Microbulbifer sp. GL-2: one gene and its partner. Each later gene encodes a partner of the first gene's protein in a complex. Links are inferred from orthologs where the notes say so. Each region holds a gene or a part of one and is shown in the gene's direction. Other genes may lie near its edges.

Region 1 (6,120 bases):
CCAACACAGTTGCCACAGAGTTCCCCACCCTGTAAATCAGGCAGATTTATCGACATAATCGTCCAAGATCGCCGACTTTATTCAATTATTTAGCCTCCCAGCCATACCGCTGTCACAGGGCGCCTAAATTGCACACTCACAAGCGGGTACGCAAGAAATTTTTCAGTTTCTCATCCTCAAATACCTTCTGCAGAGTGGCACTCAATAGTCCGTTTACCCGAGTTTGCACTTCCTCGCGACTGGGCTTGACCAAGTTGCGATCCTGGCCAGATGTACTGTAAGTCGCAAAATAAGAAGCCGACCCGGCGGTAACTTCCAGGTGGATTTCTGCGGAGGTATCAATGGTTGTGGTATACACCGTATTGGGGCTGTTGTAAGTGAGTTTCACCAACTTCGCCACGACCTGCACCTCAGGCGCCGTATCTGTGATACGAAAAGACCAGTTGGCAAACCCCTGGCGCAGACCGGTGGCAATCGCCTCTCCCGCATCATTGGCGATATTTACCTGTGAAGTCTCAGCATAAACCCCACCCAGTGAGCCCAGACCGCCCCCGGGTAATTCATTGACCCCTTGCACATTTAAGCTATGACCCGACCCTATGGAGTCTGCAGCAACCTGGACCTGCGGATACAGTTGGATTTGCAGTGGGCTGTGGGCACAGCCCGCCAGGGCGAGTGCTCCCACAAATAACAGTAACCTCTTCATTATTCCCTCCCCTTACTTCAATAAAAATAAATACCCCGGCTCAACCGTGGTGATGGTGATGCTCTTTTTCTGCTGTACCCTGCCCCACTACCGGTACCTGGACCTCCAGGCTGGAGCCATCGTTAAAGACCAGCCGCAATGGCAACAATTCCCCTGCACGCAGGCGTAATCCGTGAATCATCAGGTGTATACCACCCGGTGCCATCTGTAATTGCTGGCCGGCAGCAATCGCCACTTGTTTCAGTGGGCGCATTCGACTGACACCCTCACTGCGCTCGGTAGTATGCAGGTCGGCCCCCCCATCCTGACTTCCCGACAGCTCCACAGCCTCCAGCAGTAAGTCCTTCGCCCCAGTATTGTGAAGGGATAAGTAAGCCGCACTCATCGGCGCTCCCGGGGGCGTCTCGCGGGCATATCCGTCTACCCGAAGGTCCGGGTTGACAGCATGGGCTTTGGCGACGAATAACAGAGCACTGACTAAAAGTATCCACTCGGACAGAGCTGGTTTTTTCATTGGACCCCTCCATTGGGTTTGACAAGAAGTAATCGCGCTGGACTGCCAACCTTGATATCGCCCCGCACCCGGTAACCGGGTACGGCCTCACGCAACTGCTGGTAAACCCAGCGACCCTGAGCATCATCCCTGGCGATAATAATGACGCGCAATTGCTCACTGCGGATTCGCTGGGCAACCTGCCGCAACTGATTAGAAAGACGTTCCGACCGGGCATTCAACTCTGATGCTGGCAACCCAATGCTCTCTCCCTCCGGCAGGTCGAGACGGGCACGACCCCGCTCTCGCAACAGCTGCCCACGCACTTCGTCTACCAAGGCATTGCCTGGCGCTAACATCTCAGCTCGCTTGAGCAGGGTTTGCACCTCTCCGAAAGCGCGTCGGCGCAGTGCCTCGCGAGCCTGTTCCACATAAGTAACCACGATGGTCTGGATCCCCGTTTGCGCACGGCGATTATCGGGGTCCAGCTGTTGTACTCTCAGGTAGTAGTCATAAGCACTAGCGCCAGCCGGCTGGGTCAGGTATCCCTTGTTCAGGGCCTGCTCAGCTCGCTTGAGAAAGAAAGTCACATTGCCCCGCCGAATCTCCTCCTGTGAGGGCCCGGTTTTCTTCGGCGGCGGACTAGCGGGGGCTGGAGCCGGTTGATTGGATGTACAGGCCCCCAGCACAACAACCATGAACAGGCAGACTCCAAGGCTGTGAAGGCGTTCAAATGACGGCAAAGCAATCCCCCGTTGTTGTTTTTTTGTACCACTGGCATCGCTATACTGCTGGCGCAACTGAACCCACGTCCGGTGCAGCAGTCAGAACTATGCGCCCGACTATAATGAATTTTTTCATCTATGGCTGTGATGACCAGAAGTTTCAGAAATAATTTCCTCGCCCTACTGGCAACCCTGTTGTTTGTGTCCAGTGCCAGCTCCCTGGCCCAGGGCCCCGACAATCCTTTTGCATCTCTCAATAGCACCCAGGACAACGCTTTCCTGCCAGTGGACGAGGCCTACCGACAAGACCTGCTCCTCAGCGGTAGCCAGCTCAGTGCCATATTTGAAATTGCCCCGGAATATTACCTCTACCGTGACAAGCTTGCCCTCTATCGTATCGATAACGGGCAAAAAACCGAATTGTCCCTGAATCTGCCGACTGGCGAGGTGATCTGGGATGACTATTTCGAGAAGGAGACCGAGGTCTATCGCGGCCAGCTGGAATTCCCTATCGCCCTCAATAACCCAAATACCACAACACAATTGGAGCTGCACTATCAAGGCTGTGCCGATGCGGGGCTCTGCTATCCACCGCAAACTCGCCATTACACGGTGGACACCTCCAGCGGCAGTATCCATGCGGTAGAAGGCGGCTTCTCCAAAGCCAGCAATTCTACGACTAATGGCCTCTCGTCCCAGGCGGGTAAAAGTAACCGCAGCAGTATTACTCTGCCTTTTGCCCTGCTATTCGCTTTCGCTGGCGGCCTACTGTTGAACCTGATGCCCTGTGTATTTCCAGTGCTCTCCATCAAACTGCTGGCAGTGAGCCAGGCGGCACAGAATGCCAACCAGCGGCTCCATCACGGCTGGGCCTACACTGCCGGGGTGATCCTGAGCTTTGTCGCTATCGCCGCGATCATGCTGGCGTTGCGTGCCGGCGGTGAGGCGATCGGCTGGGGCTTCCAATTGCAATCCCCATGGCTGGTGGCTGCTCTTGCATACCTGTTTTTCATCATGGGACTAAGTCTTTCCGGGGTTACAGAATTTGGCTCCAGCCTGATGGGGGTCGGCAGCAACCTGAATAACAGCCAGGGCCTGCGCGGCTCACTCACCTCCGGAGTATTGGCCTCTTTGGTGGCGAGCCCCTGTACTGCGCCGCTCATGGGTTCAGCGCTGGGATTTGCAGTAACCCAACCAGCGGTGGTGGCACTCAGCATTTTTGCGGCTCTCGGCGCCGGCATGGCGGCCCCCTTCCTTTTACTGACCTATATTCCCGCCCTGGTGGAGAAGTTACCACGGCCAGGCCCCTGGATGGATCGCCTCAAGCAGTTGCTGGCCTTTCCCATGTATCTAACTGCCGTCTGGCTACTATGGGTACTGGGGCGCCAGACTGGCGGTGACGGCGTCACCTTGGTGCTCACTGGCGCTGTCGCTATCGCCTTTGCATTATGGCTATGGCCACGCCCACAGTGGCGCTGGTTGCATGGTACTGTGGCGATTGCCGCATTGACCTTTGCTGTAATACTTCTGCCACGCCTCAGTACAGCACCCCAGACTCAGCAGCAGACCAGTGACTACTGGCAGCCCTATTCGGCAGAGAAGCTGGAAGCCGCACGCGGCGAGGGTCGCGCTGTACTTGCGAATATGACCGCAGCCTGGTGTATCACCTGTCTGGCCAACGAAAAAGTAGTGCTGTCGAGCGATGCGGTAAGTAGTGCTATCGAAAAACTCGGGGTTGTAGCCCTGAAGGGTGACTGGACCAATCAGGATCCACATATCAGCGCCCTGTTGGCAAAGTACGGGCGCACCAGTGTGCCACTCTACCTGCTTTACCCCGCCAGTGGCGGCGAAGCCAAAATCCTGCCCCAGATCCTTTCTCGAGAAGAATTACTGATGGAACTGGAAGCCGCTGCCGAGGGCGGACTCAGCAATTCTTCAGTCCCGCAGAGGAAACTTCCGCCTTTGTAGCCATTCGCTGGGGTAAAAAGGCCACGACATGGATATTTTGCGCTAATTTTTAGCCAAATATCGCCGAAATGCCGCTAACTTCGATAAACTGCCAGGCAGGCATGGACAGGGAGTCACTTTTGCGGCACACTCGCCAAAAGCACTCGGGCAAACAGGCCAATATTCGATTTTGCCCGCAAGATAGCCAACTTTAGACTACATTTCGTGGTTTTTCGGCAACATTTCTCAAGGCAGATTATGGCTAAACTTCTACTCCTGCACGGCCCCAACCTCAACCTGCTTGGCACGCGTGAGCCTCACATCTATGGCTCCACCACGCTTGCGGAAGTTAATGAAGCGGCGGGGCGCCAGTGCGACGCCGCCGGGCATGAGCTGGAAACCTTGCAGAGTAACAGCGAGTCAGCCCTGATTGAGCGTATCCACCTGGCGGCCAACAGCGCCGTGGATTTTATTGTGATCAACCCTGCGGCATTTACCCATACCAGCGTAGCCTTACGAGATGCCCTGGCCGCCGTTGCCATTCCGTTTATCGAACTGCACCTGTCCAACCCCCACGCGAGGGAGAAATTCAGGCACCACTCCTATTTATCCGACTTAGCCAGCGGTGTGGTGTGTGGCTTCGGTCCACACAGCTACACACTGGCACTACAGGCAGCCATACACCAACTGGATATAGCGCCTCGAAACCAATGAATCAACCTGCGAGTGAATGAACTATGGATATCCGCAAAATTAAAAAACTAATTGAACTGCTCGAGGAATCGGATATCGGCGAGCTGGAGATCAAGGAGGGCGAAGAGTCTGTGCGCATCAGCCGCGGTGTGAGCAACGCTAGCCAGCCAGTCATGCCAATGTACGGCGCCCCCGCCGCTCCGGCTCCTGTTCCAGTGGCAGCCCCCACTCAGAGCGCGGCCCCGGCTCCCACGGAAAAGGAATCCAAACCTGCTTTTAGCGGTCATGCGGTGAAATCACCGATGGTGGGCACCTATTACGCAGCCCCCAGCCCCGGTGCCGAGCCTTTCGTCAAGGTCGGTCAACAGGTTAAAGCTGGCGACGTGGTGTGCATCGTTGAGGCGATGAAGATGATGAACCAGATTGAGGCCGACAAGTCCGGCACTATCGAGTCCATTCTGCTGGAAGACGGGCAACCGGTAGAGTTCGATCAACCGCTCGTGACCATCGTCTGATTGGGGTAAGTCACAATGTTCGACAAAATCCTGATCGCCAACCGCGGCGAAATCGCCTTGCGGATTTTGCGCGCCTGTAAAGAGATGGGTATCGCCACTGTGGCGGTACACTCCTTGGTGGATCGCAATTTGAAGCATGTTCGCCTGGCCGACGAATCCGTTTGTATCGGCCCCAACCCCTCTCCGCAGAGCTACCTGAACATACCCGCTTTGATCTCCGCTATGGAGATTACCGATGCGGTTGCCGTCCACCCCGGCTACGGCTTCCTGGCAGAAAATGCCGACTTCGCCGAGCAGGTGCAGAAAAGTGGCTTTACCTTTATCGGCCCGGGCCCGGATGTAATCCGCTTGATGGGTGACAAGGTATCCGCCATTGCCGCAATGAAAAAAGCCGGCGTGCCGACGGTGCCCGGCTCCGATGGCCCGCTGCCGGACAACGGTGAGCGCTGCCTCGAGATTGCGGAAAAGATTGGCTACCCGATCATCATCAAGGCCGCAGCCGGAGGTGGCGGTCGCGGCATGAGAGTAGTGGAAAGCGCCGAGAATCTTATCAACGCCATTGCAGTGACCAAATCCGAAGCCCAGGCCGCTTTTGGTGACGGTACTGTGTATATGGAGAAATTTCTGCAGAATCCACGCCATGTGGAGATCCAGATAATGTCCGATGGCCAGGGCAATGCCATACACTTGGGCGACCGTGACTGCTCGCTGCAGCGCCGCCACCAGAAAGTATTGGAGGAGGCCCCAGCTCCCGGTATTCCAGATGCGGTGCGCGAGCAGGTATACGACTCCTGCGTACAGGCCTGCATTGATATCGGCTATCGCGGCGCCGGTACTTTTGAGTTCCTCTACGAGAACGAGCGCTTCTACTTTATCGAGATGAACACCCGTATCCAGGTGGAGCACCCGGTAACCGAGATGGTGACTGGTGTCGATTTGATTAAGGAACAGATCCGTGTCTGCGCCGGTGAGAAGCTCTCCCTCAAGCAGGAAGACATAGTGATCCGCGGCCATGCTTTCGAATGTAGAATCAATGCGGAA
Region 2 (4,611 bases), 940 kb from region 1 along the record:
TGATTCCCGGCGCTCTCGGGCACGATCAGTCTGCGGTTGAGGACTCTTTTTCCTCTGGCTTGCTGGATTGTCCCCACTACACCCGGCCCGAACAGTACCGGGGAGTAGCGGTACCGGAAGTGTTGCTCTCGGGCAATCATGAAAGAATACGCCGCTGGCGTCTGAAGCAGGCACTGGCGCGCACACAGCAGCGTCGGCCCGACCTTCTGGAGGGGCTGGAGCTGAACAAGGAGCAGAAGCAGTTGTTGGAGGAAATCCAGCAGGAGCAGAAGTCCTAAAAAATTTGATGCCGGATTCGCCGGGAGGCGAGAGTAGTTCGGTGAACTAGCTGAGAAGCTACACAAACTCTATTTGGGAGCAAATCCAAATGACCAATAAAATTATTCAGCAGCTGGAGCAGGAACAGCTGAAGAGCGAAGTACCTCCCTTCGCACCGGGCGACACTGTAATCGTTCAGGTAAAAGTAAAAGAGGGTAACCGTGAGCGTCTGCAGGCGTTCGAGGGTGTGGTAATTGCCAAGCGTAACCGTGGCCTGAACTCCTCCTTTACCGTACGTAAAATCTCCCACGGTGTTGGTGTTGAGCGTACTTTCCAGACTCACAGCCCGTTGGTTGACAGCCTGAAGGTGAAGCGTCGTGGTGACGTGCGCCAGGCCAAGCTGTACTACTTGCGCAGCCTGACTGGTAAAGCGGCCCGTATTAAAGAGAAACTCAACTAAGTCTTTCTCTTACAGCTCACAAAAAAGCCGGTGTCTTGTGGCACCGGCTTTTTTGTGCCTGGTATTTTTCCAGAGGGTTGACTTTCCAGTCTATGCTGCAATGCATTCTCTCTCCAGGAGGCTGCCTCTCTGTTGGGGCGGATATTAAGGTTCGTATAGTTAGTAGATTGCTGTAATACAGGGGATTCCCTTGCCGGCGATGTCAGTAGATTATTGGTTTCAGCTGCCTGGCTCACAGCCTGACTATTTGAGCGTAGTCCCCGCTGCCTGAATATGTTAAAACGCGCCATAGTAAGCCGGAAACGGTAAACAGCTGCCATACTGGCTGGAACTGAGGCTCGGCGTTTAAGTCCAAGCCTACTGAGAATTTAAGGAGCAATCGGTAATGACGCTAATCAAGAAGCCGCTGGCGCTGGCTGGTGCACTGCTCGGCCTATTGGGACCTGCGGCCCTGGCGGAAGTCGATGCGAATGTTGCAAAGACCATCAAAACACGCCTGGAGGCCGGCAACCCCAAGGCCACTTACGGCGAAGTACGTGAGAGCCCTATTAAAGGCCTCTATGAGGTGGATGTAGATGGTGGCAACACTACTCTATTTGTCTCTCAAGATGGCAGTCATTTCATCTACGGCGATTTGTTCCAGGTGAAAAATGGTGGTGGGCTCGCTAACCTGTCCGAGACACGCAGAACCGGTCATCGGGCCAAGGTAATGGGTGACCAGAATGTCGAGGATATGATTGTGTTCTCGCCCAAGGGTGAAACCAAGGCGAGTATTTATGTATTTACCGATGTGGATTGTGGCTATTGCCGCAAACTGCACCAGGATGTGCCTGAACTGAATAAGCGCGGTATTGAAGTGCGCTACCTGGCTTTCCCCCGAGGTGGATTGCAGTCCCTGGGTTACCGCAAGCTCGCTACCGCCTGGTGTGCAGATGACAGCAACAAGACACTGACCGCATTGAAAAACCGGGAAAATGTGCCTCTCAAGGTTTGTAATAACAATCCAGTGGCTGCTCAATACAAACTAGGTAATGAAGCTATTGATGTTCGAGGTACGCCCACCATCGTTATGGAAGATGGTCGAGTGGTACCTGGTTACCTCCCACCGGCATCTTTAGTAAAAGAGCTGGGTATTTAATCCTTTCCTGACTTTGTATTGCCGGCAGCAGTGATGCTGCCGGCAATTATTCACTAAGCCGTGCTCTTCAGCGAAACCTTTCTGGGCTGGGTCATATTTTCTGGAGCCAGAATATCGTTAAGCTCTTCCTCACTTAACAGCCCTTCTTCAAGAATCAATTGTTTGACGCTAGCACCGGTGATCAAAGCCTGCTTGGCGATGCGGGTCGCATTCTCGTAGCCAATAAATGGGTTAACTGCGGTAATCAGGCCGATGCTGTTTTCCACCATTTGCAGGCAGTGCTCTTCGTTGGCCGTAATGCCGTTGACGCAGCGTTGTGCCAGGGTATCCATAGCCTGGGTCATCAGACGCATCGACTGGAGCAGGTTAAAGGCGATAACCGGCTCCATGACGTTTAGCTGCAGTTGACCTGACTCTGCTGCCAGGGTAATGGTCAGATCATTACCGATTACCTGGTAGGCTACCTGATTTACCACTTCGGGAATGACCGGATTAACTTTGCCGGGCATGATGGAGGAGCCGGGTTGCATTGGTGGTAGGTTGATCTCATTGAGGCCTGCGCGTGGGCCGCTGGAAAGCAGGCGTAAATCACTGCAGATTTTCGATATTTTTACAGCGATGCGTTTCATTACACCGGAAAACATCACAAAAGCGCCCATATCGGAAGTCGCTTCAACCAGGTTTTCTGCGCAGATAAAATCAATTCCGGAAATTTCTGACAGAGCTGAAACGACCAACTGACGATATTCGGGGTCGGTATTGATACCAGTGCCAATCGCTGTGCCGCCCATATTGATCTCTTTGAACAGGGTTACCAGCTCTTTGACCCTGGCCACATCCTCACGAATGGTAGCGGCAAAAGCGGCAAACTCCTGTCCAAGGGTCATGGGCACAGCATCTTGTAGTTGGGTGCGCCCCATCTTGATCACTTGGGCAAATTCTCCGGCCTTCTTGTCGAACTCGACACAGAGGGTTTCCATAGACTGTACCAAGTCGTTATAACTAAGCAGTACGGCCAGGTTGATGGAAGTTGGGTAAACATCGTTGGTGGACTGTGACAGGTTCACATGGTTATTGGGGTGGGCCTCTTTGTATTCGCCCTTGTTGTGCCCCAATAACTCCAATGCGCGGTTGGCAATAACCTCGTTTGCATTCATGTTGGTGGATGTGCCAGCTCCGCCCTGAATCATGTCCACCAGGAACTGGTCATGCAGTTTTCCTTCAATAATTTCATCACAGGCACTGGCTATAGCTTTTTGCAGTTTATCTTCAAGATATCCCAATTCCCTGTTGGCCCCCGAGGCAGCTTTTTTGACCATAGCCAGAGCTTTTACCAGGTTGGGAAAGTGGTTGAGGGTAATTCCGGTAATCTGGAAGTTTTCCAGGGCGCGCAGGGTCTGGATGCCGAAATAAACATCCGCTGGCACTTCACGTTCCCCCAACAGGTCGCGCTCAATCCGCGTTGCACTGTCAGCACTGAATACGGGCATGGGTTTCAGTGTATGGAAATCGTTTGTCATGTTAATTCCTGTCTTCTCTTCATCTGCAGGTGGGCGAGCGTATATTGAGAGTGGATTAAGATTTACTCTCTGGATCGCCTCTTGGTTGTTGTAATTTGAGCCTTTCTTAACCGACTCTTGTAGTCAAAGCGGGGTTGCGAAAAAGCTTTGGGGGCCTTCGCTTGTAGAGGCACGGATGTTCTCCCGGATATTCAGATTGATCTCATCGGAATCCGGCCCGAAAACACCGCATAATTTCAATGCGTTTTTGATGCTGATATTGCGCCCCAGGGACTCCAGAACGACCTTTGTGCATACGGGCTCCCGCCTGTCGCTGGCGGAGGCGCCGAGCTTGAGGCCGGACAAATAGCTGACGCGACTTTTGTATGTGGGATAGAGGATGGTTTGGGCTATCTCATTGCGGGTCAGGGCTTCGTAGCCAATCAGAAATATTCGCTCGGAGAGAAAAAAGAGCATGCCTTTGTAATGGGATTTATACCACTCCTCCCTGTCCGGGTAGCGCATGCGCTCAAAGCGCTGGAAATAATAGCCATCCCCGTCGGACTCTATATGTAGCAGGCTGCGGATAATATGATCCGGAAATGTCATTGAGTAGTGGTACTCAAAATAAAACCCCAGATATTTGTCTGCACGGCTCTGGGACTCGCGCATAAGGATGTCTATATCCCGAGTGTAGGGGCGCACCGCCTCTTTAGTGCTTGAAGGTGTACTGCGTACACGAATAATTTGATCAAACTGTTCGCGGGGCATCATAATTTCGTGAGGTTCGACTCCGAAAAAATGACAGATTTTATTCAGGGTGTACTGCGAGGGCTGGGTATGGCCATTCAGGTACTTATTAAATTGCGCTCGATTGATACCCATGCGCCTGCATACCTCGGCAATTGAGCGGTAGAAGCTGCACAGAAGGCGCAGGTTTTGCGAGAAGTCGTTACTCATCGATTGTCTGCTTCTGGTTCCAGTGCGCGGTGAATTCTTTCCAGTGCTTATATATCAGCCATTCTGTGAGTAGACTGGCTGAAGGCCGGTTTAAAACTGCTAAAAAAATTGCCTAAACCGGCCAATACAGGGCTTGGATTAGTTCAGCCCAGTTGAGGAGTGTTCTCCCCGCACAATGATATTTCCATCAATTCTATGATTTTTTCATTTGGATAGCCCATGGCCAGCAAGTGGTTTAATTTCGCAAAGCAGGCTTCACTGGTCATATCCAGACCGCCGATGACACCAGCGCGCAA

What was found.
Region 2: the proteins of GL2_RS04490 (region 1) and GL2_RS00370 are in contact, whole or in part, in a crystal structure (PDB 1JZD), measured with the Escherichia coli proteins. The link is inferred for Microbulbifer sp. GL-2 from one-to-one orthologs.

Annotation. Positions count from the first base shown.
Region 1 is NZ_AP019807.1:1,015,034-1,021,153, forward strand. The notes cover bases 1,622-4,477. They hold GL2_RS04490 (protein-disulfide reductase DsbD), read left to right. Parts: upstream 1,622-2,062; coding sequence 2,063-3,892; downstream 3,893-4,477. Other genes in these bases: GL2_RS04485 (N-acetylglucosaminyltransferase), read right to left, coding at 1,622-1,999; aroQ (type II 3-dehydroquinate dehydratase), read left to right, coding at 4,130-4,477. Also shown: GL2_RS04475 (YajG family lipoprotein), read right to left, coding at 137-706; GL2_RS04480 (copper chaperone PCu(A)C), read right to left, coding at 747-1,220; more of GL2_RS04485, read right to left, coding at 1,217-1,621; more of aroQ, read left to right, coding at 4,478-4,585; accB (acetyl-CoA carboxylase biotin carboxyl carrier protein), read left to right, coding at 4,609-5,079; accC (acetyl-CoA carboxylase biotin carboxylase subunit), read left to right, coding at 5,095-6,120. UniProt on the Escherichia coli protein: Required to facilitate the formation of correct disulfide bonds in some periplasmic proteins and for the assembly of the periplasmic c-type cytochromes.
Region 2 is NZ_AP019807.1:79,880-84,490, reverse strand. Bases 1-2,979 are described here. They hold GL2_RS00370 (DsbC family protein), read left to right. Parts: upstream 1-1,103; coding sequence 1,104-1,856; downstream 1,857-2,979. Other genes in these bases: aspA (aspartate ammonia-lyase), read right to left, coding at 1,910-2,979; rplS (50S ribosomal protein L19), read left to right, coding at 368-718; trmD (tRNA (guanosine(37)-N1)-methyltransferase TrmD), read left to right, coding at 1-278. Also shown: more of aspA, read right to left, coding at 2,980-3,376; GL2_RS00360 (helix-turn-helix transcriptional regulator), read right to left, coding at 3,500-4,315; GL2_RS00355 (type I asparaginase), read right to left, coding at 4,459-4,611. UniProt on the Escherichia coli protein: Acts as a disulfide isomerase, interacting with incorrectly folded proteins to correct non-native disulfide bonds.